Regions from separate parts of the Thalassotalea crassostreae genome, predicted to be linked through region 3. Evidence: predicted binding sites of a transcription regulator. Region 3 holds the regulator's gene; each other region holds the start of a gene.
The links. Region 3 encodes sigma-54, which starts transcription at its own class of promoters, with help from an activator protein. Its sites were predicted from a motif close to GTTGGCACGNNNNTNGNNT; they were not measured.
Positions count from the first base shown of each region.

Region 1: the regulator sigma-54 is predicted to act here: its motif matches at 4,629-4,647, upstream of LT090_RS02955 (P-II family nitrogen regulator).
Region 2: the regulator sigma-54 is predicted to act here: its motif matches at 2,109-2,127, upstream of LT090_RS15530 (PEP-CTERM sorting domain-containing protein).
Region 4: the regulator sigma-54 is predicted to act here: its motif matches at 1,951-1,969, upstream of LT090_RS15915 (PEP-CTERM sorting domain-containing protein).

Region 1 is NZ_CP017689.1:663,525-671,603, reverse strand. Features, by position in the region: gene LT090_RS02965 (hypothetical protein) at 1-2,735, opposite strand, end outside; gene LT090_RS02960 (ammonium transporter) at 3,005-4,249, opposite strand; gene LT090_RS02955 (P-II family nitrogen regulator) at 4,259-4,597, opposite strand; gene LT090_RS02950 (penicillin acylase family protein) at 4,913-5,266, opposite strand; gene LT090_RS02945 (hypothetical protein) at 5,254-5,706, opposite strand; gene LT090_RS17055 (hypothetical protein) at 5,757-5,924, opposite strand; gene LT090_RS02940 (BCCT family transporter) at 6,372-8,079, shown strand, end outside.
Region 2 is NZ_CP017689.1:3,587,527-3,595,605, forward strand. Features, by position in the region: gene LT090_RS15525 (PKD domain-containing protein) at 1-1,598, opposite strand, end outside; gene LT090_RS15530 (PEP-CTERM sorting domain-containing protein) at 2,181-2,849, shown strand; gene LT090_RS15535 (hypothetical protein) at 2,957-4,312, opposite strand; gene LT090_RS15540 (endo-1,4-beta-xylanase) at 4,327-5,505, opposite strand; gene fucP (L-fucose:H+ symporter permease) at 5,510-6,805, opposite strand; gene LT090_RS15550 (LacI family DNA-binding transcriptional regulator) at 7,033-8,079, shown strand, end outside; gene LT090_RS15555 (sulfatase family protein) at 8,072-8,079, shown strand, end outside.
Region 3 is NZ_CP017689.1:562,379-570,457, reverse strand. Features, by position in the region: gene LT090_RS02535 (outer membrane protein OmpK) at 1-416, opposite strand, end outside; gene LT090_RS02530 (calcium/sodium antiporter) at 686-1,657, shown strand; gene LT090_RS02525 (KpsF/GutQ family sugar-phosphate isomerase) at 1,678-2,652, shown strand; gene kdsC (3-deoxy-manno-octulosonate-8-phosphatase KdsC) at 2,666-3,214, shown strand; gene lptC (LPS export ABC transporter periplasmic protein LptC) at 3,211-3,777, shown strand; gene lptA (lipopolysaccharide transport periplasmic protein LptA) at 3,767-4,303, shown strand; gene lptB (LPS export ABC transporter ATP-binding protein) at 4,341-5,069, shown strand; gene LT090_RS02500 (RNA polymerase factor sigma-54) at 5,232-6,728, shown strand; gene hpf (ribosome hibernation promoting factor) at 6,753-7,040, shown strand; gene ptsN (PTS IIA-like nitrogen regulatory protein PtsN) at 7,043-7,495, shown strand; gene rapZ (RNase adapter RapZ) at 7,504-8,079, shown strand, end outside.
Region 4 is NZ_CP017689.1:3,682,918-3,690,996, reverse strand. Features, by position in the region: gene LT090_RS15920 (sodium/proline symporter) at 1-1,075, opposite strand, end outside; gene LT090_RS15915 (PEP-CTERM sorting domain-containing protein) at 1,222-1,875, opposite strand; gene hpt (hypoxanthine phosphoribosyltransferase) at 2,202-2,732, shown strand; gene LT090_RS15905 (putative Ig domain-containing protein) at 2,872-4,662, opposite strand; gene LT090_RS15900 (IS110 family RNA-guided transposase) at 5,309-6,259, shown strand; gene LT090_RS15895 (RidA family protein) at 6,330-6,680, opposite strand; gene LT090_RS15890 (hypothetical protein) at 6,686-6,961, opposite strand; gene LT090_RS15885 (acyl-CoA dehydrogenase) at 6,998-8,079, opposite strand, start outside.

The sequences.
Region 1 (8,079 bases), 100 kb from region 3:
CCGGATTTAGAGAAGGTTGACGCGATTAAGAAAGTGCCATTGTCTTGCGCAAATAGGTTTAACCCATTAATACTTAGCTCGCCACTTGCAAAGGTAAAATACCCTTGTTCGCCAAACTCAACATCTAACTCGCCAGTTTCGCTATAAATTGTAACGTGCAAACCATTTACATCATTAACTTTACCACTATAAAGCACAGCATAACGCCCATCGGTTAATTGAATAACTTGTTTTGCTGAGCCTAAATTCAACACACCTTCGACTGCAAAATCAGTATTTAAAATGCCATCTGGGGTGAGCTCTAACATATATCGAGTATTACCTGCTCGAGTAACAAACATTATATTTCCGCTGCTTTGCTCAAATATATTTACGCCTGTTTCTACATTAAAGTTTCCTTTAAAATTAAATTCGTATTTTCCAGCACCGTCGGCAAAGCTGGTATCGCGAACACCGCTAGCACTTGCTTTTTCTATATAGCCTCGACTATTGGCACTTCCTCTATACGACGATGAAATATACAAATCACCATTTTTTGTTTGATAAGCTACTGGCGCAATACTTCTATTACCAAGACTTTTATAAATACTTGTATTACTGCGCTCAGAAAAAGCACTGGTATCTAGGGTTCCATCTTTTTTAATCGCGACTACCGCAGCACCATTAGTTCCGTAACTCAGGCTCATTAAGTAACTGCCATTGTTTAATTCGGTTATGTTATAAACGTAACTGCCGATATCGTCGCTGTTGCCGTAATAAACGCCATTTGTGGCAAATGCTTCGTCGAAACTGGCATCGCTATTAAACCTTGCCACGGCAATATAGTCATCGTCATAAGGTTCGTCATAATAATAACCACCGACCAAAAATTGATTACCATCTTGGTATAAATATCCAAACTCATAATCATCATCGCTGCCATCAGTAAAGTTATGGGTTGTTGGCACACCGCCACTAAAGTTTGGATCAAAAACGATATTATAGTCATCGGCTGAGTTAATATCTGTGCCCTGGTGTATTTCATCAAGATTCATGATGCCATCTGCATCAGCATCTAAAAACGCATCTGCTACATTTAAAGGGTCAAGTCCGTACATCAGCTCTTGCTCGTCAGTTAGACCATCATTATCATCATCAAGATCAGCATTGTTACCTAAGCCATCACTATCGGTATCGACAGTTTCGAATTCATCTTCAGGGAATGCGTCGGTGTTGTCACCAACACCATCGTTATCAGAATCTAAATACTCCGAGGCATCGTTATCAAATGCATCTTCAAATGCGTAATAACCATCAGCATCAGCGTCCCGATATAAGTTTGAATTAATGATGAGGGCTGGGTATTGATCATTTTGACCAAAGTCCCAATTGTCAGAAGACCAATTAGCATAAATATCAGCAATACAATTAGTATCATCATTTGCAGTTGGACACTGCAGGTCAGCGCTATAATAGCCTTGGCCAGTATCGTTTAAATTACTCGCAACATTGGTTTTTTCAACATCCCAATAGGCCGCCGTTGTTATTAACGTTTTGCTGTAACTATAACCTGCTAGGCCACCTAAGGTTTCATCATCAGCGATGGCGCTAACAAGTGGACCTGTAACAATAGCATTGGTTAGCGTTAAATCTGACCATAACTGTCCTGCTATGCCGCCAATATGACCGCCACTAGCACCATCATAATTACCAGAGCTTACGCTTGCCGTTACTATGACATCACTAAAACTTGAAGGTTGGCTTACTTCACCAATAATACCACCAACATTTCGATCACCAGAAATAGACCCGGTAACAAAAGCTCGTTCAATAATTACATCATCTTGTGCATCGCCTATTAGGCCGCCGATATAATCATCTGTTGCAACAATATCAACATTAGCATAACTATCGTATATGTAGGTTTCATCTGATACAGCAATAAAACCAGCCACGTATGCGTCACCTGTTAACTCACCGCTAAACGTTGATTGCGTAATAGTGACAATATTACCGCTATAGGCAAAAAAGCCGCCAACATGATCGTAAGTCGCAACAGTAGGGCTAATATCTACGTTAACGTTAACTTCATTAACTGTTGCTGAAGCAGAAATTCGCCCGGCTATCGCACCAAGATAATTATCGCCAACTAATCTGCCACTAATGTTGAGGTTATCAAACGTGTTAATCTCAGAATAAGTATCGCGCGCCGCTAAAATACCTGAGTTTGACTTACCGACAACAAACGCATTTACAATGTTCAAGTTTTTAAACGTTGCACCTCTTATTTGCCTAAATAGACCAACATCATCCGAGTCCATATTAATTACTAAATTAGAAATATTATGACCATTACCATCTAAGGTAGCGCTAAAATAAGAAGGGCCGCGCTCGGTCAATGGGGTAAACCCTGCGCCGTCATTATAGTAACTGTCATCTTCAAGATCACCGTTACCATTTTCATCAAAATCTAAATCGTTGGTAAGCTCATAGCCGAAACACGCTATGACGTCTTCGTTATTACCACAGCCGTTACTATTATCACCGCTACCGTCGTTATAAGCACTGCCAGTTAAGTTATTACGGATATTATCAAATTCAGCTAGAGTGCTGATTTCGATTAGGCCATCGCCATCTATATCTACATCGAGGCTATCAATAACACCATCATTATCGCTGTCGACTTCTTCGGCAAAGGCTGGACTAGAAAAGGAGATCGAAGTGATCAATAAACTAAGAGCTAGGTTGAACTGCATATATTACCCCTACAACATTAATTATTATTAATTAGGTTTATAGAAATACTATTTACACGAGTTAAAACTTTATTTCGCCCACATTTTTTTTGTGGAATTAATAAACAAACGAAACTTTTACCACTAAATCCAATAAAATCACAAAGATACAGGGAACAACAAAGACTAAGACTAAGAATATATTGATTAGCAAAATTCTGACAATAAAAAAGGAGCCATGCGGCTCCTTTTTACTTTATTACTTAACTAAAATTTATTGAATACTTAGATTAGCTTTTAAGAGATACGAACTCTGGGTATGCTTCGATACCACAGTCTGACTTATCAACACCGTTGTATTCATCTTCATCACTTACGCGAATGCCCATAGTTAATTTAAGTACATACCATACAGCCATACTTGCAAGGAATACCCAAGCAAAGATTACGAAAGCACCGTAAAGTTGAGCACCAAACGTCGCATCACCATTGCTAAATGGAACAGCCATTAACGCGTAGAAACCTACAACACCGTGAACTGAAATCGCACCTACAGGATCATCAATCTTAAGTTTATCTAAAGTAGTAATAGAGAACACTACTAAGATGCCACCTAAAGCGCCCACTAATGAAGCGAATAATGGTGATGGTGATAATGGATCAGCGGTAATAGCAACTAGACCAGCTAACGCACCGTTTAAGATCATGGTTAAATCTGCTTTACCCCAAATTGCTTTGTTTAAAAGTAATGCTGCTACTGCACCTGCTGCTGCTGCTGCGTTAGTGTTCAAGAAGATTTGACCAACTGCTGTTGCGTTTTCAGCATCCGATAGTAATAACTGAGAACCACCGTTAAAACCAAACCAACCCATCCATAAGATGAACGTACCTAAAGTAGCAAGTGGCATGTTAGAACCTGGGATAGGGTAAATTTCACCGTTTTTACCGTATTTACCTTTACGAGCACCTAGTAACAATACACCCGCTAATGCAGCTGCTGCACCGGCCATATGGACAATACCAGAACCAGCGAAGTCACTAAAACCAGCTTCAGATAAGAAACCGCCGCCCCAAGTCCAGTAACCTTCCATTGGGTAAATAAAACCAGTAAGAATTACAGTAAATACTAGGAAAGACCAAAGCTTCATACGCTCAGCTACCGCACCTGAAACAATCGACATAGCCGTTGCTACAAATACAACCTGGAAGAAGAAATCAGATTCTAATGAATGATCTGCGCCTTCAGCTTGGGTACCAATTAAACCAGCTATAGATGGGATAATACCGCCAGCATCGTTATCTACATACATAATGTTATAACCAACAAGTAAGAACATTACACAAGCAATCGAATACAAACAGATATTCTTCGTTAATATTTCTGTTGTGTTTTTAGAGCGAACTAAACCCGCTTCTAACATTGCAAAACCGGCTGCCATCCACATTACTAGTGCACCCGATATTAAAAAGTAAAAGGTATCTAGAGCAAAACGTAGCTCAGTTACCGTTGTTGTTAATGATGTTAACTCTTCCATTATAATCTCCTAAAGTGCCGCTACGTCTAATTCGCCAGTACGGATACGTACCACTTGATCTAAGTCATATACAAAAATCTTACCGTCACCAATTTTGCCGGTGTGAGCAGATTTAGAAATGGCTTCAACCACGCGTTCAGCATCTTCAGATTTAACTGCGATTTCTAATTTTACTTTTGGTAGGAAATCTACTTGATATTCTGCACCACGATATAATTCCGTGTGCCCCTTTTGACGACCGAAGCCTCTTACTTCTGAAACCGTTAAACCTTCAACACCCACTTCTGAAATTGCTTCACGAACATCGTCAAGTTTAAATGGCTTTATTATTGCGTTAATTATCTTCATTTTAACCCCTATTAATTAGTTGCTTATAGGGTTACAAGTTGCGTACCAACTTTATTTTTACATATTTTTCAATAACTTAATAACAACTAAGATGCATTGCACTATGAAGGTGCACCATAACAGGGCACAAGAATCACTATCAAAGGGCGTTCTTTATTGAATTCGAAGAATTGAGAAGTTTTAAAAATCAGAGCAATTAGTATTAATAAATTTAGTAATTATGGACGGTACTTTATCGTTTCATTTAACCACCCGTTAAACAAAAAAGTAGAATTAGACTGCTCTAATTCTACTTCAATAAATCAATCTAATAAGTTAATTGCCTGTGAGTACAAACGACTTTTTGGCATTAGCTTTCACATCTTCTTTTGTAAAGTAGATGTCTCGCCAATCTTTTTCAGCAAAGCGTTTTGTTTGGCTAGCATATTCAGCACTGTTTGGATTTTCTTTTTGCCCATAGGTTAAAAATGCTTGCGCTTGCGGCCCCTGCTCGGTGAATGCTAATGAATAGATAAAACTTGTACCATAAGAAATTGGATACCCCTTGTCGGTCAACTTAGACCAATCAGTAATTTGGTTACCTTCGACATAACCAACTTCGGTATTTCCGCCTCTCATCGCAATCAAATTAGCAATGCCTTCTGAGCCAAAGCCACCTATATATCCCACTGTCTAATAACAAAATATTCGGGCCAAATTTCTTTTACTTCATTTAGCCATTGTTCATCAATGCTCTCGTCGGGCATTTTTTTAAGCCAATATCTCGCCCATTTTTGTACCGTTTTTCCTGACTTTGTTAATTTTAACGGAGCACAAACACATTCATAATCATCACCTTTGAAACTGACGACTTGTCGATGTTTGTATCGTTTATAAAGGGAGTTTAATTCGTTAGTGATAATTTCAACGTCAGTAAAAGCAAGAGCACCATTGTTTTTTAGATCCAACAATATTTTCGCCTTGCAAATGGCAATTTCGTTAAAGTTATCAATATGGGGGGTGTAAACCTTGCCTGTGAGGCCAAAAATTGATTTTAACTCTCTGTCGGCAAGGTCTTTAAGCGGTGCTAGTTGTTCATTGATTTTTTCTAAATCGTCGAGTGTAAACATAAACTAGGTGACCGCTTGGGTTGTATATTAATTCATAGGTTATCGCGAATTTAACGCTTATCCAACCAATTTAAAAATACTTTGAAATCTGATGAACTTGTAAAAGTAACATCGCTTAAACCACAAGCGTGTTTAATCACCACATGGTTCTTATTAACAGAAATTGAATGCACAGGTTGCATAATACGGATCTGTTGACCGTTATAGTTGTAAGACATAATAAAACTCTAATAAATAGATCAACACAAAACTGTCGATCAAAACACAACTTCATTATCGTTTTAGCTCAAATCATGAGATTTAATGTGAGACAAATCGTTTAGGAATATGCCTAAGCGATACATTTTAGCTAATTAATAAATCAGTAAAAACTCTAAAGGTGACTAACTAGATGAGGAAAGACATAGCAATAGGACAATTTAAATTCTTGCAGCATTGAGAGGAGGAGTGCTACACAAGAGGCGGCATTATAGGGGATGTTCAAATAATAAACAACCCTTAGTTAATCTTTCGTTATTCCGTTTTAATTTGTATTAAATGCAAGCTAACGACAAATTAAAACTTAGTGAGACTAAGCTTCAATTACAAATATAAACAATTGTTTTTTATATAAATTTAAATAAATGTACTAAACTGTACTCTATACTACTTAATTATTAGAGTGCATGTTAATGCAATTGAACATCGAAAAACTAAATAAGCCGGTGTTCATATCATCGTCACTTTTTATTGTCGCGCTAATTATCTATACAGTGCTTAGTCCTACTGGTGCAAGCAACAACTTCTCAGCCTTACAAAATGCTATTGTCACTAACGGCAGTTGGTTTTACGTATTAACGGTTACAATTATTTTAGCCTTTGCCCTTTATATGAGCTTGTCTAAAATCAGCTCGGTTAAACTTGGTCCTGATCATGCTGTTCCAGATTATAGCTTTGGTACATGGCTATCAATGTTGTTCGCTGCAGGCATGGGCATAGGACTAATGTTTTTTGGCGTCGCCGAGCCGGTGATGCATTACTTATCTCCACCAACAGCTGAGCTTCACACATTAGAAGCAGCACAAGAAGCAATGAAGATCACCTTTTTCCATTGGGGGCTACATGCTTGGGCGATATATGCAATCGTTGCTTTGATCCTTTCATATTTCTGTTACCGACATAAATTACCACTAACACTTCGCTCGGCTTTACATCCTATTATCGGAGATAAAATATATGGCTGGCCTGGTCATTTTGTTGACATTTTCGCGGTAGTGAGCACTGTTTTCGGTGTTGCTACCTCACTCGGTTTGGGCGCTACACAAGTGAATTCCGGTTTGAATTACTTGTTAGGTATTGAAGTCAGTACACTAAACCAAGTGATTGTGATGGTCGTTATTACCGCCCTTGCTTCAATTTCGGTGGCGACCGGCTTAGATAAAGGCATTAAAATTTTATCGCAAACCAATATGATGCTAGCGATTGCACTTTTAACCTTAGTATTTATTCTTGGGCCAAGTGTATTTTTACTCAAAGTATACCTACAAAATATCGGCGCATATTTATCCGATATCGTTCGCAATTCATTTAATCTATTTGCCTATGATAAAAAAGATTGGATTGGTGGCTGGACCATATTCTATTGGGGCTGGTGGTTAGCTTGGGCGCCATTTGTTGGTTTATTTATCGCGCGAATTTCACGGGGAAGAACAATCCGAGAATTTATTATCGGGGTAATGTTAGTACCAACATTGTTTACCTTGTTATGGATGACCATTTTTGGCAATACCGCTATCTCTATGGTGACCGAGCCAACGTCTTCAAATTTAGCGCAAATGGTTTCCGAAAATAGTTCAGTCGCGCTATTTGTCTTCCTTGAAGGATTCCCATTTGCCACGGTATTAACCATTTTGTCAGTGGTAATGATTATTGTGTTCTTTGTCACCTCCTGTGATTCAGGGGCAATGGTTATCGATATGCTCTGCTCCAACGGAGAAAATAAAACCCCTCTATGGCAACGATTGTTTTGGGCAATCGGTGTTGGTGTAGTTGCCGCCGCTTTATCTCTTGCAGGCGGCCTAAGTGCATTGCAAACCATGACCATTGCTGCCGCTCTACCGTTCTCTATTGTGTTGTTATTTGCCATCTTTGGCTTTGTCCGAGCATTGCAAATTGAAAGTGCGAAAAAAGAGAGTTTATTGGTAAGCGCGATGCCTACAAATTACTTTCAAGATGCTGAACAATGGCGCGATAAATTAGATAACTTAGTATCGACCCCGGATAAGAAAAATGCGACAAAATACATACAATCAAAAGTGAGTAAAGCATTTAGTAAGCTAAAGGTGCAGTTTGACTCGAATGGCATTGATGCTGAGATCGTAGAAATAACCAATG
Region 2 (8,079 bases), 840 kb from region 3:
GTGGGCTGTTGATTTTGTGGAGGTGAAACATTGTTGACCGTTAATACAATATCATCAAATTCTACAGAGCCTTGTGTTGCATATAGATAATTATACAACTGCCAAACCCCTGCGCTTGCAGAAAATGTATGTGTATATTCTTGCCATTGTGTTGTTACATCTATACTAGTGACTTGATATGGGTATGGGCTACCATCTTCAGTTTTGTGGGTCCAAAGCTCTTGCCCTTGGAAGTGTGTTTCAAATTTTGCTTTTGCACCGGGTGATGTACCACGTAATTTAGCAGTCAAAGTATAAGTTTCACCACCTTGTGTTGCTCCCGGTATTAAATCTCCTGTTGCATCAGTCGCCTGATGAACCCCTCGTGATTGATTATCCGCAGAAAGACGCAGATAATAATTACCATCTGCAGCACCTGCAGGATCGTATACTCGCTCCACACCAGGATCGTCATAATAACGCCATCCGTAACCACCAAATGGAGCAACATATTCAAAACTCCCGTTTGCCACATCTCCATTATTAGTAAAAGCATTTACAATTTCATTATTGCTTTGAATCGACCATAATGGATTAAGTGAAGCTATATGCTGTGCTAACATATGTGCTTGCCCACTGTGATCCCACATCGAACCGTGAAATTGTTCCCACATCCAGGGGTATTTTAAAGCCGATAAATTTCCACCAACTTCAGAGACTACTTCATGACTATAATTAGCTGGTTCATTTAAATCCCAGCCGTATGCATTCATTAATACGATATGAGGTGTGTTGCCATAAACCGAACGTAAGTCAGTAATAACATCTTTATATCTGTTTTTTATTTCTTCTTTACCAGCGCCAACGTCATTCGCACCAGCATTAACAACAATTACATGAGGGTCAAATCCACTTCTATAATTAATATCTTGATTTATATAGTCTTCAGAAAAGATAAATGAGCGAACATCATTATCTCCACCCTGCCCTGATTTATCAAGGGTAGCCCCTCCTACCGCTTGTAAATTCATTTCTGCATTTAACATTCGACTCGCCATGGCCGGATAGGCATAGTAACCACCTGAATCGCCCGAATCTTGTTCACTGTAATTAGAAGTGCCATCCATATTCGAATCACCAAAAAACTCTATTCGAAGGTTTGGTCGAGCCGGAGGAGCAAGCAACGTTCCATCAACATCGATACCATAAATAGTACTAGCTGACTTATAAGAATAAGTAGTCTCTTTAAACAACTCAATAGTGTGTTCACCTAGAGGCAAATTATTAGCAAGTGTATAAGTAGCGCGGCCTGGATCCATATAAATTAAGTCATCACTAGGCACGCCATCGATTACTACCCTATACTGCTCTTTCCATTCAACACCATAAGGACTGCGTGTTCCTGCATCAATATCAACACTTGCACTAGTTCCGCTGAATCTAAATAAGAGTTTGGAACCATGCCAAGTAACTTTTGGTGCTGAAGGGTTATCAAAATTCCAGCGACCAGTATATTGAATATTTTCATCTGAGGGGTCTATAGATTGAGCACTACAGAGACTGCTTAGTCCGCAAAAAATAACAAAAGCAGCACTTTTCCGAAGTTTATTTATTTTCATAATAAAGCCTTTATTCTTGTATTGATTATTTTTGCCATACAGCTAAATTTTGGCGAATGTAACATCCAAACCATAATGGTTAAAATTTGAACACACGGATAGTCTACAAGAACTCTGATATGAAACAATTGACTATTACTCAAGTAAAGTTGAATTAAACTCACTACTGTAATTTCCGGAAATGATTATAAAACTAATCTCTTTAAGAACTTCTAAAGGTATAAGGATTATAATCAGGAAAGTTTATTCAATATTGGTAATTATAAGGTTTAGTTAGGCTAGAGAAGTCACTTTTCTGTCACTTTTCAGTCACAACCATAAATTGGCAACATAACCAATTGATTGATAAGTTGATTTTAATCTGTAACGCGCCCCTCCGGAGGGCGAGGCCGCAGGTTCGACTCCTGCCGGGTGGGCCATATTCAATTTTACTTTCCGTTTAACTGTCAGAATTATTTACAACCCCAAACAAAGTAAACAATATTTCCTTTAAAAAACAACAATTTAAAAACTGGCACATGCCTTGCATTACTACTTGCAAATTCAATAAATGTGATTGTTGAGAATTAAAAGGATAAATTTATGAATAAGTTTACAGTTAAAGGGTTTCTTTTCTCTTTAATATTTGGCCTAAGCTTTGTTGCAAATGCAACCTTGGTCAGTCTAGTCGAAAATGGTGACTTTGAAGATGTGGATGTTCAAGATGGCTCTTGGCAATGGTTTGCTGCAGGTGCAGTTGGCTGGTCTGGTGATAATGTTGAAATTTGGGATTCATTATTTCCTGGTGTTGAAGCATTTAGCGGTGAACAACATGCTGAATTGAATGCTCATCCATACAATGGTACTCAATGGGTCTTAGAGCAAACACTTACAGGTTTAACTGACGGTGATATTTATGACTTCGGTTTTGCCTATAGAGCAAGAAGTAATACTAGTGAATCATTTCGATTTGAAATTATTGGTTCAGAAAGCAGCGTGAATTTATTACTGGATGATCACACTACAACACAGTGGGAACAAGTAAATAGCAGTTTTAAAGTTGTAGGAACTGAAGCGACAATTCGTTTTTCTTCTATTCAACCAGGTTCTGGTACCGTTGGTAACTTGTTAGATGCTGTTTATGTAAACGCAAGTGAAGGTGGCAGTGGGACTTCACAACCAGTTCCTGAGCCGAGTACATTATTAATATTCTCATTGGCTTTGATAGGGTTAAACTGGCGCCGTGTGTCAGCTAGCTTACAAAGAAAATAAATTAGAATTGAACGGAAAAAGCCAGTGTTTTCACTGGCTTTTTTTATGTCATTAGGAAAGTAACTAAATTAAACTGATTAATTTGGTTAATATCGACTATCGCAGGCTTAATCACGACTTTTATTGCGAACAAGAGCGACTAAAGCCAGCCATAACATATAAATTGCACCGCCACTGCTTTCGCTTTTTTCTTCATCTGTCGCAGTTTCTGGTTCCTGTTCTGGTTCCTGTTCTGGTTCCTGTTCTGGTTCAGATGGTACGTTAGAATGTGTTGCGATATCTGAATCAGTTGATTCGTTAAACGATCTATCTACTGCAACAACATAATATTCATAATTGCTAACTAAGTCATCCATTTGATCAGTATAACGGTTTGAATAAACTTTACCGTTTATAAGTTCAAACGCTGCTCCGTCAATTGAACGATATAACCGATAAAACTCTATAGAATCGCTATCGTCTATATTCCAAGACAGTTCTAATTTGTCTTCAACTAATTCAACCGCTACGCTTTCTGGTTTATTCGGTGCAGTAATATCTATTTCAGTTTTAAAATATTCGCTACCAACGGTAAATTCGCCACTATATACTTCATAACCTGCTCGAACTGATTTTATCCATAAGTCAGGTTCAGCTACTTTCCTTTTAGCAAGAGTGTCTTCTTCATTAGGCAAATCTAAAAAGTTTAAATAGTCTTTTGAGATATCAATAAACAACTTTAATGAATGGTCGAGATAAGGGGCAACTTGGGTGTGGTCAATAGGAATAAATTTAATGTGAACTTTATTATCATTATCACCGCTATTTTGGAAAAACTTGTAACGCACAGCCCATTGATATTCTGCGCCATCTACCGTTAATGAAAAAGGCTTTATTGTGCGATCTTCATTGCGAGCAAACCACCAATAAGACTTATTATCTGCTTTAACTTTATCGGATAAGTCCACTTGTTGGTAACTTTCAAGCTGTATGACCAAGTCAAAATCACGGTCGGCATCAACCGGTTCAAGGTTTTTTTCACCTGCGTCAAAAATAACGTTAATGGTTGCCCACCATTTGTCATTGCTGTCTCCGGCATTTTGTTGAAATGTTTTCCACTGCAATCGTAAACTGTGATTTAAATTTGCGATCTTAACGGGCATGCCAGTCAACGATGCACTGCCCGGAAGCCATTTTCCACCCGCTTTAACACCACCTACTGTGCCCTGCACATAGGCATCCATACCTGAACCACCTGGGTCAATATAGTCTATGGTAAACGCGGATCCTAGCTCTTGCACTGCGTTTTCATCATAACTCATCACACTACCTTGATTATAAAGGTGATTAGTTAATGAATAATGATCCGACTTAATAACTGTCGTTGATCTTGTGACTTCTTTCGCATGGCTCATGCTTAATGAACCACAAGCGACTAATGATAAAGCACATATCGATGTTGCTTTTATTGGGATAAATTTCATAATTATAGTTTTAGCTACTTACTATTCTCTAACACTTTTTGAACTTCGTAATAAGCTTTTCTTGGTTGATAATGTTCATCCCAAAGGCCGGTTGTAATAGTGGTTTTATTGCGAAAATGCGGACCATCAGTGATGGTCCAAGCATTCCAAGATACAACACCCGTCTTTCTATTATTCAATAATATTTGTATAAGGTTGGCATACGACTGAGCAACAAGCTCTTCGTTATATGCTGCGTTTTTCTTCAGGTGAATATTGTTTTCGGTCACATGAAATTCAAAGTTATTGGCGTGAGACCATTTTATTAATTGGTCAAATGTTTCCAATTCTTTGCTTTTAGGGTCAGAAAACTTAACATACTCTTCCCTAAAATGGGCTTGCCAGCCAATTGCATCTACTCGCAATCCTAAGTAACGAAGATACATCACCAACTCTTTCATTAACGCGATAGATTCCGGTGTCGTCATGCGATGTTGGTTAATTACCATTTTTAAATTTGGCGCGTATTTATTAGCTTCAATAAACGAGCGTACAATGTATTTCGGCACACCAAGTTTATTTAGCAGTGGAAATTGTTTTGGTATATTGTCAGTGATGAAACCCATTTTAGTCCATGGATTTTCCCATTCAGTGACTCCAGGTTTAGGACCGAACCACGTCCCTTCTTCGGTAATTGTTTCATTAACGACGTCAAACCATTTAACGTGTGGTTCATTGTTATAACGAGCCGCTAAAGCTTGCATAAACTCAATTAAATTGGCTTCTAATTCTAACGCTGTTCTATCATCACTTTTTGCCCAACGAGATACTTGTGGACTGATTGGCCCATGGATACGAACTAACTGATTATTCTCTTTTGCGATAGCAATCCAATTATCTGGCTTTTCCCAACGCCATTTGCCAGGAGCAGAATGGATGTGTGACTGCTTATAGATATTGGCAGGTGTTATATAACTAAATTCACTATTAAGTAATTTTCCCTTTGGCCCAAATAATTCGTTATATTGAATGGTCGCGCCTATATAAAAATTCTCTGGGTACTTATCGGCGGCAATGTCTTTTAATCGTCTGCCATCGGGAGATTTTATTTCCACTTCATCAGTTGCACTACTAACGCCAATCTGCATGCAACTAAGCGCAAAACCAAGACACATTACAGACAAACTTTTTTTCATTGTTAAAGCTTTAATCATTGAATTACCCGAGCCTTATGCTCGCTCCTTTCACGCCATAAAATACGATATATATATAACAAAATACTGGGACGATAAATGCTAACTGAATGCCAATAAGGTCAGCAAATACGCCTTGGATCATTGGTACTATAGCTCCTCCAGCGATGGCAAGGCACATAATACCCGAACCTTTACTGGTGTTATTTCCCAAGTCTTTAATTCCCAAGGTAAATATTGTAGGGAACATAATTGAATTAAATAAGCCCACCGCTAAAATAGCCCACATAGCAATATGGCCTTGAGCAATAACTGCTGTTAATACAAGAGCAGCCGCCATCAATGCGTTAAAAGTTAAAATCTTACTAGCATCTATATAGCGCATAATCGCCGCACCAATAAACCGCCCAACCATGGCTCCCCCCCAATAATAGGCAACGTAGTTCGCAGCTTTTACTTCACTAAAGCCGACAATATTATCTTGAGCTAAGAAATTTATAATTAGACTGCCAATGGCAACTTCTGCACCAACATATAAAAATATGCCAGTCGCACCTAACAAAAGGTGTGGTGTTTTAAATAATGATAATTTTTTTACTTCTTCGTTAGCGTTATCGCTAGTATCACTTCGATGTAAATTAGGCAGTTTTAGAGCGACAAAGATAAATGCTAAAACGAATAGAATAGCAGCAATGATTAAATAAGGATCCTTTACCGAATTTGCCTGCTGCGCTTTTATTGCAGTTTGCTCTACCACTGGCAGTTTGGCAATTTCTTCCACACCAAGCGCTACTGACGCCAAAATAAACGCACCTCCTATAAAAGGTGCAATTGTAGTACCTAGAGCATTAAATGCCTGCGTCAACGTTAATCGACTTGAGGCGGTTTTAACTGGGCCAAGTAAGGTGACATATGGATTAGCCGAAACTTGTAAAAATGTTATACCAGAAGCGAGAATAAATAGCGCAAGTAAAAAAATAGAATATGACTGCGTTGTCGCCGCAGGATAAAAGGTTAGACAACCTATTCCTGCAATACATAAACCAGTGATTATCCCTGACTTATAACCTATTTTTTTTACAATATTTCCAGCAGGCACTGAAACGATAAAGTAGGCACTAAAAAAGCAAAACTGTACTAACATAGCCTGGGTATAATTCAGATCGAATACGTTTTTTAAATGCGGAATTAAGATGTCATTTAAACATGCCACTAGCCCCCACATAAAAAATAGCGACGTCAAAATAACTAACGTGAAGTTTGAACTTAGGCAAGCTTCATCATTATTATCAACTTTGCTTTTTTTTAGCGAGGAGGACATAAACAACCTTATTTTCTGATTAACGGTCAATCAAAATAGAACTATTAATTTTAGAGGGTAGCACTATAACGGAGTTTTTTCGTGTAAATCAATACAATTTTCTAATTTAGAACAATAATTGACAACGTTATCTATTTTGATGCATATTGATGCTCAGTTGCTATAACTGAAGGTTTATTGACCCTAATTGCAATCATATAAAAATTATAAACATAGGAATGCTAAAATTGAATAGCAAAATTACAATTCGGGATGTCGCAAGTTTAGCTAATGTATCGGTTAAGACTGTATCTCGAGTCTTAAATAACGAACCTAATGTTCGCATTGCTATGCAAGAGCGAGTAAATGCGGCGGTTAAGGAGTTAAATTTTAAGCCGAACCCGCAAGCTCGTGGTTTAAGAGGTAATAAATCTTTTATACTTACTTTGATTTATTCTAATCCAAATCCTGACTACATTTTAGAAGTGCAGAAAGGGATTTTAGATCAAGGTCATGAAGATGGTTATAACTTACAAATATTACCATGTGACCATACCAGCGAAAACCTGATTGAAATGGTAACCTCATTTTTAGAGGGGTCACCACAAGATGGTGTGATATTGACTTTACCATTAAGTGACAACCAACAAATCATTGAACTGCTTGAATCAAAAAATATTCCTTATACAAGAATTTCGCCTTTAAACAGCGAAAGTAATTCACCATTTGTCGGTAGCGATGACCAAAAAGCTGCGTATGATATGACCAGGCATTTGATTTCATTAGGTCATACCGACATTGCCTTTATTAAAGGTCACCCTGATCATTCAGATACCCATAAACGCTTATTAGGTTATAAACAAGCTCTCAATGAATACGGGATTAATGCTAATGAACAGTTCATTAAGCAAGGTTATTTCACTTTTGAGTCTGGTGAGTACTGCGCACGACAACTGCTTTCTCAACCTATAAAACCGACCGCAATCTTTGCCAGTAATGATTGTATGGCCGCAGGCGTACTGAAGGTTTCTAAGCAATTAAACATTTCAGTACCAGCAATGCTGACAATTGCTGGATATGATGATACCTCGGTTTCTCAACAAGTATGGCCCGCAATTACAACAGTAAAACAACCGATTTATCAACTCGGTAAGCTTGCAACAAAGAAACTAATCAATAAAATCAAATCCCTAGATTATGAGAAATTGCCTTCGATACTCGAATGTGATTTAGTGTTAAGAGAATCTGCAAGTCCTTGTAGTGCAATACCAAGAAGAATATTAGCCCATGAAGTT
Region 3 (8,079 bases):
CCAATGACTAAGTTTTGATCGAAAAAACCTCCCGACGCTTCGGTAAAGCTATAAAAATGGGAATAAAGGTTCCAATTTGATTCACCGATATTGACTGCTATAGAGCCTTTCATTGCAATGCGAAAACCCGAAGTATCATTTGCTCCTTCTGTTCTACTATTTTCGGCATTCTCCAAATCAAAGAAACCATAAACATCGCCCCAATCAAACCCTGCGCCGCCTTCGACTTCCAAATAAATAAAATCTTCTTTTGGCCCACCAAGACCGCCAATATTGGGGTCAGTCCGATCTTCGGCTTTATCAGTCCAATCTAAGTAGTTAATAGATGCATCTGCAAAACCATAAAACTGTTCAGCTTGCGCATACGAACTCACCAACAATGTCGAAGTAACAAACGTAATTAATGCTGTTTTCATAAATAAACCCTGTATCGTCTTTATTGTTATTTATTAATGGAAATCATTTCGTATTTTAGTCAAAACAATTTCATGCCATACCCAAAAGCTTATTTCGTTTTCTAAGAATTGCCAATTTCACTGATATTTTTACACCAAAAAGCGATAAAAATGACTCACAAATCAGAAAAGTTGCAAGAATTCAGCAAAAACTGTAAGAATTTTTCAATAATTCTTTTAATTTAATGCATTTACGGCGACAATTTAAACTTAATGTTTTGGAGCTCTCAATGTTCATTGAAATTTTAATATTAATAATATCCCTTGCAGCATTAGTTTATAGTGCCGACAAATTTGTCTTTGGCGCGGCAGCAATAGCCAGAAATTTTGGTATTGCACCGATGATTATTGGCTTAACAATAGTTGCCATGGGCTCTTCGGCTCCAGAAATGATCGTCGCTGCGACAGCCGCGTTACAAGGGTCTTCTGATACGGCAATTGGTAACGCCATTGGCTCAAATATCACTAACATAGCTTTAGTGCTCGGTATCACCGCTTTATTCAAGCCACTTCTTGTTTCATCGATGACGCTGAAAAGAGAAATTCCAATTTTGCTGGTTATCACGTTAATTGCCAGCTATATGCTATTTGATTTAAATTTCACCTTTATTGAAGGGGTGATTTTGATGGTAGGTTTTGTTGCCTTCATCAGTATTTTATTACTCGTTTCACTCAAACAGCGTAAATCAAACAAAATCGACGATCCGATGATCCTTGAAGCGGAACAAGACATTCCTGAGAATGTAAAAACTGCCGCGGCAATGTTCTGGTTAACATTTGGCATTATTTTATTACCTCTTAGCGCTCACTTTTTAGTAGATTCTGCAACTTTTATAGCTAAAGCTTTCGGCATCAGCGACTTAGTCATAGGTTTAACAATCATAGCGATTGGCACCAGTCTTCCTGAGCTTGCTGCCAGTGTTATGAGTATTATTAAAAAAGAAGACGACCTAGCAATGGGTAATATTATTGGCTCAAATATCTTCAATATTCTTGCAGTCCTTGCACTACCTGCTTTAATTGCACCTGGCACAGTTGATAGTGAGGTCGCAAGTCGAGACGCTCCGTACATGATAGGCACAACCTTTTTACTATTTTTGTTATGTTTTAGTAGAAGTGGCCAGTTTAGAATTACGCGCATGAAAGGCGCAGTATTGTTTATTGGCTTTATTGCCTACCAATATCTAATATTTAGTCAGTAGAATGGCTAAGAGAGATTTTAATGCCAAACGCAGAACAATTTAAAAATAATGCCGCTAAGGTTATCGATATAGAACAACAAGCTGTTGCTAATTTACACAAGTATATAGATGACAGTTTTACCGATGCTTGCAAATTGATGTTTGAATGTCAGGGCAGAGTTATCGTAATAGGTATGGGTAAGTCTGGTCACGTTGGCGGTAAAATTGCGGCTACTCTTGCAAGCACTGGTACGCCTGCATTTTTTGTTCACCCTGGCGAAGCAAGTCATGGCGACCTAGGGATGGTAACTAAAGATGATGTGGTATTGGCAATTTCCAACTCTGGCGAAACCGGTGAGTTACTGCAGATAATTCCGGTAATCAAACGCATCGGGGCTAAATTAATTTCCATGTCAGGCAACACTGAGTCAACATTAGCACAGTTAGGTGATACCCATATTTGCATCGCCGTACCGCAAGAAGCATGCCCTTTAGGATTAGCGCCAACATCAAGCACAACAGCAACATTAGTTATGGGGGATGCTTTGGCCGTCGCACTACTTAATGCCAGAGGTTTTACTGCTGATGACTTTGCATTGTCACATCCCGGTGGGAGTTTGGGTAAACGTCTATTATTAAGACTGACCGATATCATGCATAGTGGTGAACGATTACCAGTTGTGAACGAAGCGGCGTTAATCAAAGACGCTTTAGTTGAAATGTCGAAAAAGGGGTTAGGTATGACTGCTATCGTCGACAATAATAGTATTTTAACTGGTTTATTTACCGATGGTGATTTAAGGCGTATTCTTGATGAACAAGTGAACATTCATCAAGATCCTATTAGTAGCGTTATGACTAAAAAACCTATTGTTGCCAAGCAGGAAATGCTTGCAGCTGAGGCATTAAAGGCGATGGAAGATAAAAGCATTAACGGACTCATTATTGTTGACAATAAACATCAACCAATTGGTGCAATGAATATGCATGATATTCTAAAAGCAGGAGTAATATAACTTGTCGAAAACATTGGTAAATACTCTCTATGGGCAAGTTCCAAGTGAAACGCTCAGCATTGCCAAAAACATAAAATTGCTAATCTGCGATATCGATGGCGTATTCTCCGACGGCCGAATTTACTTAGGTAACGATGGTGAAGAATTGAAAGCCTTTAATACCAAAGATGGTTTTGGCATTAAAGCACTCGGTGACAGCGGCGTCGAAGTAGCCGTTATAACTGGCAGAAAGTCTAATATTGTTGAAAACAGAATGCGCTCATTAAATGTGAAGCATATAGTACAAGGACAAGAGGATAAGTTGCCTTCATTGAAAAAAATTGCAACTCAATTAGAACTTAATGCCGAACAAATTGCCTATATAGGTGATGATGTTCCGGATTTACCTTGCATTAAGCATGTTGCTTTAGGCGTTGCCGTGAATGATGCTCATCCATTAGTAAAACAAGGGGCTGATTACAAAACTTTTAACAATGGCGGCTGCGGTGCTGTAAGAGAGTTAACCGATCTTATCATGCAAGCCCAAGGAACGCTTTTAGACGCGAAAGGTAGTAGTGTATGAGTCGATTGCATGGTATCTCTACCATAGTTTTTGTTATTGCGTTAGCCATTTATGGTTACATGCAATGGCAGCAATCGCAAATAACAGTACCTATAATAGTGAATGAAGAAATCTCTCCAGCATTTGTCGCAAAAAAATTAAGTACCAGTCAGTATGACGCCCAAGGTCAATTAGTTCATACAATTTATGCTGAGAACATGACTTATTTTAGTCAAGATAATCAAACCTTATTTGAGCAACCTCAATATACCATTTTTCCGAAAGACAATAAGCCAACATGGACCTTAAGTGCAAAAACAGGTTCATTAACAAAAGGCCATTTGCTTTCGTTAAACGACGATGTAAAACTTGTTTCCTCTGAAGAAAACGGTTTAGTCTCTGAAATTTATGGCCAGTCATTACTAATGGACTTTAACACTAACATTATCTCTACCGAGCAAACTATAATAATTAAAGGCAAAGACTTTAGAATGTATGGCAGCGGCTTAGAAGTAGATATCAATACAACTAAAATGACGTTAATTAATCATGAACAAACAATTTATAAAAAACATGAATCGTAAATTATCACTTTCATTATTCGCTTTGCTTACTGCAACTTTTGCAAACGCTGCAGAAGTTGATTTTACACAAGAAATTAAAATAGTCGCGAAAAAACAATCAAGCGACTTAAAAAACAAAATTGCTAGCTATATGGAGGATGTAAAAATCACCCAAGGAAGCTTAAATATAGAAGCCGATATAGTGCAAGTGAGCAATGATGCAAACAGTGAAAGCAAGACTTACATAGCTCGCGGTAAACCAGCAAAATTTAGTCAATTACTCGATGATGGACAAAAGATTGAACTACAAGCAAATGAAATAAGCTATTCACCTTCTTCGCAGATGATCATTATAAAAGGTAATGCAAAGGTCAGCCAAGAAGGTAGTATGGTGCAAGGCGATATTATCACCTACAACATTGCTACCGAACAACTAAGTGCTGAAAGTACTGAAGCGGTTACTACAATATTGAAACCGGAAGCTAAAAAAGCGGTTGATAAAAAAACCGAAGAAAAATTAGATAGCACAATCGAAAACAATCAATAAATAAATAAATAAATACATTAAGTGATAAAAGAAAGCGATGACAGCAACTTTAAAAGCAGAAAATTTAGCCAAAGCCTATAAAGGCCGAAAAGTGGTAAAAGATGTCAGCATAACAGTGAACGCTGGACAAGTTGTAGGGCTGTTAGGACCAAATGGTGCAGGTAAAACCACCTCGTTTTATATGATTGTTGGCCTAGTTCCTTCCGATGATGGCAAAGTAAGTTTAAATGGTGAAGATTTAACCCTGCAACCTATGCACGAAAGAGCTCGTCAAGGTATAGGTTATCTACCACAAGAAGCATCGATATTTCGGAAATTAAGTGTATTTGACAATATTATGGCGATATTACAAACCCGTAAAGATCTCGATGACGTTGGCCGTCAAGAAAAGTTAGAGTCATTGGTAGAAGAGTTTAATATTGGACATATTGTTGAAAACACAGGGCAAAGTTTGTCAGGCGGCGAGCGACGTCGTGTTGAAATCGCGCGCGCGCTAGCGGCCGATCCACAATTTATATTGCTCGACGAACCTTTCGCAGGTGTTGATCCTATATCGGTTGGCGATATAAAAAAAATAATTTTACACCTCAAAGCGAGGGGGATTGGCGTACTTATTACTGATCACAACGTTAGGGAAACTCTTGATGTCTGTGAGCATGCGTACATTGTAAGCCATGGAGAATTAATCGCGGAAGGCAATGCTGAACAGGTGCTTAGTAACCAACATGTTCGAGATGTATACCTAGGTGAAAAATTCACGCTATAGTTAGTAAAGTGATATTTAAGATATCAAAGTAATTTTAATTAAGTAATGCTCTCTTTTATAATTATTACAGCATTACTTTTCACGCATTAAATTTAATTTTTGACAATAGAGTCAATATTTAAATTAATTTGCATAAATATTTTTTGGAATTGTTTTTCGACAATGAGACCTAGTCTTCAGCTCCGAATGGGGCAACATTTAACCATGACACCGCAATTGCAGCAAGCAATCAAATTGCTGCAATTGTCTACTCTCGACCTGCAACAAGAAATCCAAGAAGCTCTTGATTCGAACCCACTTTTAGAAGTTGATGAAACTGGTTCGAATGAATCAGATAGTGAATCAGGTAATGAGTCCATTGAACAAATATCTTCCGCAGAAGCTAGCCTTGATGGCACTGAAGATGCAGCACCTAGCAGAGATGAAATTTCGACAACAGAAGCCTTAAATAAAACCGAAATCCCAGAAGACTTATCGGTCGACAGTACCTGGGAAGAAAGCTTTAGTGCGGGTACATCTAACACTGGTATAGCAGCCAGTTCCGATGATGATTACGTCTATCAAGGCGAAACCTCAGATTCCATTCAAGACCACCTATACTGGCAAATGGAGTTAACCCCATTTACCGACACTGATAAGACAATTGCGACTACCATTATCGACGCTATCGATGACAGCGGCTATTTAACAATCACTGTCGAAGACGTGTTAGAAAGTCTCGGCGATGAAGAAGTAGAATTAGATGAAGTTGAAGCAGTATTAAAACGTATTCATTTATTCGATCCTATTGGCGTTGGCGCGCAATCAATTGCAGATTGTTTACTCATTCAATTATCACAGTTTGATAAAGACACGCCACATTTAGACGACGCAAAGAACGTTATTGAAAATCATATTGATTTACTCGGTAATCGCGATTTTAGAACCATTATGCGCAAAACTAAGCTTAAAGAAGATGAGCTTAAAGAGGTCATGCGATTAATTCATACGTTAAACCCAAGACCAGGTGATGCGATAGCCAAAAGTGACGAACAATATGTCATTCCTGACGTCAGCGTATTTAAGAAAAATGGCCGGTGGACAGTAGAATTAAACCCAGACACAGCGCCAAAATTAGGCATTAATCAACAATACGCAGCACTGACTAAAAGCAAAACCTCAGAGAGTGATGGCCAATTTATTCGTACCCACTTGCAAGAAGCTAAGTGGTTTATCAAGTCACTATTAAGTAGAAATGAAACCTTATTGAAAGTATCAAACTGTATCGTACAAATGCAGCAAGCTTTTTTTGAGCATGGACCAGAAGCGATGCGTCCAATGGTGTTAAATGATATTGCAGAAGCTGTTGAAATGCATGAATCTACAATCTCACGAGTAACGACAAATAAGTATATGCATACACCTAGAGGTATTTTTGAGTTGAAATACTTTTTCTCTAGTCACGTAAGCACTGAAAGCGGCGGAGAATGTTCTTCTACAGCGATTAGAGCGTTAATTGGAAAATTGGTTGAAGCTGAAAAACCAAGCAAACCATTAAGCGACAGTAAGATAGCTCTATTATTGTCCGAGCAGGGAATTAACGTTGCAAGGCGAACTATTGCTAAATATAGAGAAGCATTAGGAATCCCGCCTTCGAATCAAAGAAAGAGCTTAATTTAAACCGATAAAATAAGGATACAGCTTATGCAAATTAATCTATCAGGTCACCATGTTGAAGTTACCGATTCTATGCGTTCATATGTGAATCAGAAATTTGAAAAATTGGAACGACATTTCGATCATATTAATAATGTGTATGTTGTATTGAAAGTTGAAAAACTGCAGCAAATTGCGGAAGCAACGATTCACTTAAATGGTGGTGAAATATTTGGCTCCGCAGACCATGAAGATATGTATGCAGCTATTGATAGTTTAATTGATAAACTTGATCGTCAAGTTTTAAAGCACAAGGCTAAATTGTCTAAACACTAATTATGAATTTAAGTAGTATTCTAACCCCCGAACGCACACTTTGTGGCGTTAGGGGAAATAGTAAAAAAAACGTTCTGGAACAAATCAGTAGAGTTGCTTCGACTAAAATTAAAAGTTGTGATGAGAAGGCTTTACTCAATAGTTTAATGACTCGTGAAAAGCTTAGTAGTACTGGTATCGGTAATGGAATAGCAATTCCACACGGTCGAATAGATAACTCAGAGCAACCTATCGCAGTTCTCGTTACCACCGAATCAGCTATCGCTTTTAACGCTATTGATGATAAAAAGGTTGATATATTTTTTGCCTTATTCGTTCCCGAAGACCATTGCCAACAGCACTTAGAGACTCTGGCGAGTATTGCTCGTTTGTTAAGTAACAAAGACATCAGTAAACAAGTTAGGCGTTGTGAAACTTCTACACAACTATATTCACTTATAGAACGAAATACTTAAGGGTAATTATGAAATTAATCATTGTCAGCGGTCGCTCAGGCTCAGGTAAAACGGTTGCCCTCAGGGTACTAGAAGATTTGGGCTATTACTGCGTTGATAATATTCCGGTAAATTTACTACCAGCATTAACTCATACTGTAATTAACGACTATGAGAACGTTGCTGTTTCCCTCGATGTCCGTAACTTGCCTAGCAACCCTGATGACGCTAGCGAAATTATTGATTATTTACCCAATACAGTAGAATTAAGCATTCTGTATTTAGACGCAGACAATGATGAGTTGATTCGTCGATTTAGTGAAACCCGTCGACTCCACCCGCTAATCAGACAGAACATGGCTCTTGATCAAGCGATCGAATTGGAGAAAAAATTATTAGATCCGGTCGCTAGTCGTGCGGATTTATATATAAATACCACTAAGCTGACACCACATCAATTAGCCGATTTAGTGCGCGAACGAGTTTTGGGTACAACATCAGGTAAACTGGTTATTGTTTTTGAGTCCTTTGGCTTCAAATATGGAGTGCCATCTGATGCAGACTATGTGTTCGATGCTAGGTTTTTACCTAATCCATTTTGGGAG
Region 4 (8,079 bases), 740 kb from region 3:
CGTCTTTTTTGTCGAGTAAATCATAAGACATCGCCGATGCAGAAACCAATAATTGGCTATCGGCGGTAGACATAATCGCCGACAAAATAGCGGCAATGATCACACCAGCAACAACCGGTGGGAACAGTTGATTGGTAACGGCCAGTAAAGCCTGTTCTTTATCGACCAATTCAGTTAATAAAACTTTGGCACACCAGCCGACTATCATCATGCCAACAATCACGATGGCGGCCCAACCGATGGCAATGATTTTTGCTTGTCTTACCGACTTCTCGTCTCGCAGCGCCATCATTCGATTCACTACATGCGGCTGTCCCGGCTGAGCTATACCTATACCCATCAATCCCACTACAAAAGCGATAGCGACAAGGCCAGAATGCGGGCCAGTAATTTGCATTTGTGTAACATCAAATACTTGCTGCATTTGCTCAAACAGATTAGCAAAACCACCAACAGCAATAAGCCCTGCTACTGGCAATACCAGTGACGCCAGAGCCATCAGTAAACCTTGTAATGTATCGGTAATACTCACCGCCCAAAAACCGCCTAACAAGGTATAAATTAAGATAATCGTGGTACCCATCACAATACTGCTGGTCATCGAAACATTGAAGGTAGAAGCAAAGGTTGTGCCCGCCGCCTGAAATTGCGCTGCCACATAGAAGGTAAAGCAAAATACGATACAAAATGAACAGAACCAAATAATTGGTTTTTTAAATGAACCACTGTTATTTGCTAATACATCGGTAAGAGTTACCGCGTTTTCAGTTTTGGCTTTTTGTTGAATTCGAGGCGCAATCCAAACCCAGTTAATTATATAACCACCGAGTACAGCAGGAACCAACCATATTGCCGATAAACCCATAGCATAAGCAGCGCCTGATACGCCAAGTAATGTCCAGGCAGATGATGCAGAAGCAGCAGAGCTAATGGCAGCAACCCAAGGCCCTAAACCACGGCCACCAATAAAGTAGTCTTCTGTAGAGCTTGTTTTTTTATTGGCATAAAAACCTATGCCAATTAAAACAATTTTATAAACGATAAGGGTAACAAGAACGGTAGTGGTGTAATCCATAGTGCTTTTTATTTTTAGTATTGGAACAGGTTACAGGATAACAATTTAATTGTTTAAATACATCAAGGTTTTGCTTTGCTTGTTAGTTTTAGCCATTAAAAAAGCACCAACAAGTGGTGCTTTATATGTTTATATAACAAGCTATATTATCTGCTAAATTTTCTTGAAGCTAAGCCTAAGATACCTAGTGCAAAAATAACTAAAGTTGAAGGTTCTGGAACGCTTGCTTGGTTTAAGGCACCAATTTGAATGGTGATAAATTCGCCAGACACTGCATCGGTCACTGTGTATGAGCCTGAATTTAAGCCTAATACTTCAAAGTTATAACCTTTGGCAATCCAGTTGTGATCGGCTGACCAAATATCACCTTCTAGATCATCTTCACGAATACCTAAGCCGGGTAAAGCCACTGAAGGCGCTGCCCATATAAATGTAGCAAATGGTTTGGTTCCACTTACCACATCAAAGTCCATAAAGTTATATGACCAAAAGGTTTCTGTCCAAGGACTCGCTGCTCCTTGCCAAGCTGAATAGTCAGTACCCGCACTAAAACCAAAAGAAATGTCTATTTCGCCATAATTAGTACTACCAAGAAAGTCATAAGTACCACTTTCGATACCAGTATATCCCCAGGGAGAAGTGTTTCCTTCTACTAAGCCACTAGTGTCTATAGAGCCTGAAGAGGTCATGGTGACATTGTTATCAACTTCTTCAAAACTAAAGATTAACCCGGCATTAGCAACATTACTTATCGATAAAATCAATGCAGCAATCGTTGCTTTTAAATACGTTAAATTCATTTAATTACCTTAATATTTTATTCTTTAAACTTCTTGTTTTTTATATATTTACGTAATTCCTTCTATATATTGGCCAAGCAAGAATTATTCCATCATAAAAAATGAAGTATATTCAATGAGTTATGGTCTGGAGGCAGTAAAGTTATTCTGAACTGTAAAAAAATCTGACGCTTTTTTGCTAGATTATCTGTATCTAAATTATTGAAAGTGATAGAAAAGAACAAAAGATAAAATAAGTAATTGTAAGAATCAATCGCGAGACTAACGGGATAGGTCTATAGTTTTATAAGCAATTTTAATTTAAAGATGATCAAGAGAAATATTAAATGAAACATAGAGTCGATGTAATGATTTCGGAGCAAGATGTTGCTGAGAGAGTGCAAGCCCTAGGGAAAGAAATTAGTGAGCATTATAAAGATAGTAATAACCTAGTAATGGTTGGTTTGTTGCGTGGTTCATTTGTGTTTATGGCTGATTTAGCGCGCGCTATTGCAGTCAATCACACGGTCGATTTTATGACTGCATCAAGTTATGGCAATGCTATGGAAAGCTCTCGTGATGTTAAAATTAAAAAAGACTTAGATGATTGTATTGAAGGCAAGGATGTTCTTTTAGTAGAAGATATTATTGATACTGGCAATACCTTAAACAAAGTAGTAGAAATTTTAAAGCTGCGCGGACCTAATTCAATTGAAATTTGTACGTTATTAGACAAGCCATCGCGTCGTGAAGTAAACGTTGATTGCAAATGGATTGGTTTCGAAATTCCCGATGAATTTGTTGTTGGTGTGGGCATTGATTACGCGCAAAAATATCGTCATTTACCGTACATTGGCAAAGTAATACCGCTTGAGTAAGTGAATTTTTGTAAAGCCCAAGTTATTGTCAAAAATAGCTTAACGTATAGATGCCAACATATAATTGTTTGACTATATAAAATACCCCTACCTTTACAAAATATGCAATAAAGTAGGGGTATAAAGTTAATATGTAAAATTAATTGCTTACTGTAATTTCGAGAGTTGCAGTTACTGCAGGATTGATACCATCACTTACGCTAACTGTGAAGCTATTTAAACCTCTGTTAGAACGAGTTGGTGTACCGCTCAATGCTCCCGTTTCACTTACATTTAACCAATCTGGACCTGAAACTTTACTGTAAGTTAGGGGATCGTCGTCAACATCGGTAGCCGATGTAGCAATAGAGTCATTATAAGATCGATTTTTCTTTATACTAGATGCTGTAAAAGGGTCGCTGTAAAAGGTCGGGGCAGTATTAGCTGCAGCTACGGTTACTGTCATGGTAGCCTCTACAGGGGCATTTATTCCATCGGTTACACTTAGAACAAACACATTATCACCAACATCATTAAGTGTCGGCGTGCCTGAAACTTTACCATTGGCTTCAACAGTTAACCAACTTGGTCCTGAAACTAAAGCAAATGTTAGCGGATCATTTTCTGTATCGGTAATGCGCCATTCTTGATGTTGTACGAAAAGTTCGCCGCTCACAATACCGCTATAGCTAAAGCTATTTTTATTCCAAACTGGAGCGTTATTTGGTGCATCAGTGCTTATTGTTACTACAGTTGAGCTTGCAGACTCATTCCAAGAACGATCTTTTGCAGTAATATAATAATCGTATTTATCGCCTATTGTAATCTCGCTATCTGTATAGTTATTACTATACACAGCTTGTGCATGTTGACTAAATACCTCACCATTTACAGAGCGATAAACATTGTATTCTTGAAAAGCATCATCGTTATGAGCGTCCCACGATAATTCTATAATATTATCTACTAAATTAGCATTAACTCCAGTAACAATGCTCGGCGCTAGAGTATCTTTAACAACTTTGAAGTATTCATTACCGATAGTAAATTCACCAGTATAGACCTCATAACCTGCAGAAAGTGATTTGACCCATAAATCTGACGCTGCGATTTTTTCATCTGCTAGAGCCCTTTCTTCGGCAGGTATATCGATGTAATCAATGTATTCAGCGCTCGCATCAATGAATGCTTTTAATGGGTGGTCTAAGTACGGTGCTACGTTATTATTGTCGATTGGGATATATTTGATATGAACTTTGTCGTTTTTATGTGCTTGGCTTGCTTTAGAACCTTCAGGGTCATAGTTGAAAAATTTGTATCGTACAGCCCACTCATAATTAATGCCGTCAATATTTAAAGTAAAAGGTTTTATGCTGCCATCAGGATTTCGGGCAAACCAATAGTAAAAAGTATTCTCTGCCTTAACTTTATCTGTTAATGCATCTTGCTCATACCTCTCCAGTTGAATCACAATATCAAAATCACGATTATCAGAAACAGGCTCAATTAGTGCCGGACCGTTATCAAAAATTACATTAATGGTCGCCCACCATTTATCGTCAGCATCGAGAGCATCTATTTGAAAAGTTTTCCACTGTATACGGAATGAGTCATCTAGATTAGTAATTAATTCGGGCATACCTGTTAAATAGTAATCACTTGGATTCCAGTTACCACCAGTTTTGAAACCACCCACCGTGCCTTGCACGTAAGCATCCATACCACTGCCACCGGGATCAAGATAGTCAATTGAAAAAGCAGCACCTTTCGCTTCTACTTGACTTGGTTCATAGGACATATCACTGCCATCATCAAAGAGGTTGTTACTAAGTAAATAGTGGCTTTCTTTTATTTCGGTGTTTGCTTGGGTAACAGTTTCGGCTAAAGCTGTAGAGCTTATTGCCAGCGTAAGCGCAGAGCAAAACGTTTTAAGCTTATTGTATTTTTTCATTTGTTTCTCTTATCGTTATTTTTGTAGAGAAAGTCCATTTAGCTTTTATTTAGGAGCGATAGTTAGTCATTAATCATCACATTAACAAGTTAAAAGTACTTGTTGAAAATTAAATTTAAGTGTGGATGATTACGTTGTCAATGTTTTTAAATAAAAAACAGGATCGAATTCTAGTAGTTGTTTTTAGAATAAACCTCGTTAAGCTATGTTTTGCCTGGAGTTGGCGGATTTGGTAATCACATTGGCAAATTATCACTTTCATTTTAGCGAGCTAAACAAAACAATTTATGATTACGTTATCAAATTGGACGTAATGATAAAAATAATTAGTTAAGATGGGGAATATTCATTGATTGTTAATGCCTGTGCGGCTCTATAATAATGAAATACAGTTTCTGCTGAAAACAATAAACACTTGTATGGATAATAAACCCATATCTTTTATTAATTATTTTTAATTTTCGGTAAAGTGAGACCCAGGCTTTAGCTGCAACTAAAGCCCTTCTTTGTCGTAGTTCGATTGAACGAAGGCTCCTCTGTTGAGAGACCGATAACAAGAACGAACGCGACGAAGAACTCCAAGCATTACACTCGAATAGTCTACTGGGTCTCGAACCCGCATTATGCAAGTAAGGGTTAGCTTATTATGAAAGCACATACAAATCAAAACATTAACGTTGGTGTTGATACAGGAAAATATCAGCTCGACATTTATATTCGTCCATTGGACATTTATTTCACCGTAGCAAACGATAAAAAAGGCATTAAGGAAGCCGTTAAAATCATCAAAAAGCACAAACCTGAACGTATTGTTATTGAAGCAACTGGACGGCTTGAAATGCCATTTATCATCGCCTGTGCTAACGCAGGTTTACCATTCACTATCGCAAACCCTATCCATATAAAAAGGTTTGCAGGTGCCATTGGTCAGCGCGCTAAAACAGATAAACTTGATGCACAATTAATTGCCCACTATAGCGAAGCAATTAAACCATCATTGTCCAAACTTAAACCAGACACCATGCAAGCTATGAGCGATTTAGTCACCCGCCGTAACCAATTATTAAATATGCAAACCATGGAAAAGAATCGACTACAAATTATGCCCAAAGAATTGGCTATGACAATCAAACCAGTGCTTACTTTATTCAAAAATCAGATAATAAAAATTGAAGAAAAAATCGTTAAACTCATTGAAAGTTGCCCAGAATATCAAGCGAAAAATATGATACTTCAAAGCATGACAGGCATTGGCAAAATTGCAGCGGCATCAATCATCAGTAATTTGCCTGAATTAGGCTATATCAACAGTAAGCAAGCTAGCGCATTAATTGGTGTTGCGCCTATGAACCGAGAAAGTGGTCGGTATAAGGGACATCGAAAAATACAAGGAGGCCGCCCTCAAGTGCGAACAGTTTTATACATGGCAATGATGTCTGCAATGCAATCAAATCCAGTTTTTAAAGCAACATATCAGCGATTATTAGAGGCAGGAAAACCTAAAAAAGTCGCTATTATTGCCTGCATTAGGAAGATGATTGTGATCTTAAATTCAATGCTTAGAGATGGTGTTATGTGGGAGGCGCCAAAAGTATGAAATTAGTTATTGACGCCATAGTCTCTTGTTAGCAGTAGACTATCTAAAAAGTATATATCTAATATTTAAACTAATATATTTCCGCGGCAACGATTGAGATTTCTACTAATAATTCTTCGCGTGCCATGCTTGCTTCAACGCATGCCCTTGCTGGTGCAAATCCATCCGGTATCCATGCATCCCAAACTTCGTTCATTGCTTTAAAGTCTTTCATGGTTTTTATGTATATTGTCGCGGACAAAATATTCTTGCGATTGCTACCAGCTTTTACTAATAAATCGTCGACTTTTTCAAGCATTGTTTGTGTTTGTTCGGTTATACCTTTTTCAGCATCTGCACAAACCTGACCACACAAATAGATGGTACCATTGTGTTTTACAATGCGACTCATGCGCTGTTTAGTTTCAAATCGTTCAATCATAAAAATTATTGCTCTTTGCTGGTGTGTTTTTTAAGTGACTCATCGAGCTGCTTTTTATTGTCGGCTTCTCTGCGCTTTTCTTTTTCACAATATTCATTGTTTTCTAGGTGACGACAATCGCCCATGACAACAACCATATTGTCACCATTATCACTATTGCGTCGATAGTTTTCTTCATCAAGCGCGGTTGGCAATTGCGGCGCAACGTTGATTTCTTTCTTTTCCTGTATAGAAAGGCAACCTGTTAGTGAAAACATGATTAAAACTAGTATGTATTTCATTACACAAACTCCGTCTCTGCTGTAAATAATTGGCGCCTAATAAAAGGCTTGTAAGCCGGTTTGAGCTCGACCTAAGATTAGCGCATGAATGTCATGGGTGCCTTCATATGTATTAACCGTTTCTAGGTTAATCATGTGACGAATTACATGAAACTCATCGGCAATACCGTTACCACCATGCATATCTCGAGCGGTGCGAGCGATATCTAATGCTTTGCCGCAGTTATTTCGTTTGACTAGCGATATCATTGAAGGTTCGAATCGTTTTTCGTCAATTAAACGGCCCACTCGAAGTGATGCTTGCAGACCTAAAGTAATTTCCGTTTGCATATCTGCATATTTCTTTTGAAATAACTGTGTTTGCGCCAATGGTTTGCCAAACTGAGTACGATCTAAACCATATTGACGAGCACGGTGCCAACAGTCTTCCGCAGCGCCCATTGCGCCCCATGAAATGCCGTAACGAGCCATGTTTAAGCAGCTAAATGGGCCTTTTAAGCCGCGAACGTCTGGGAACATGTTCCCTTCTGGCACAAACACGTTATCCATTACAATCTCACCAGTTATCGATGCTTTTAATGACATTTTACCTTCGATTTTAGGTGCAGATAGACCCTTCATGCCTTTTTCTAAAACAAAACCACAAATCTGATTGTCGTGTGCTTCACTCTTTGCCCAAACCACAAAAACATCGGCAATTGGGGAGTTGGTGATCCACATTTTGCTGCCAGTTAATTGATAACCACCAGCGACTTTTTTAGCACGTGTTTTCATACCTGCTGGATCGGAGCCGGCGTCAGGTTCAGTTAAACCAAAACAGCCAATCCATTCACCAGTCGCTAATTTAGGTAGGTACTTTTGCTTTTGAGCGTCACTACCCCAAGTATATATTGGATGCATAACAAGCGATGATTGCACGCTCATTGCACTTCGGTATCCTGAGTCAACGCGTTCCACTTCGCGTGCGACTAAACCATAAGAAACGTAGCCAACACCCGAGCAACCATAACCATCGATTGTCGCACCTAACAAGCCTAACTCGCCAAATTGACGCATGATTTTTGGATCAAAATGCTCATTGCGATTTGCCATTAAAATACCAGGTTGTAATTGTTCCT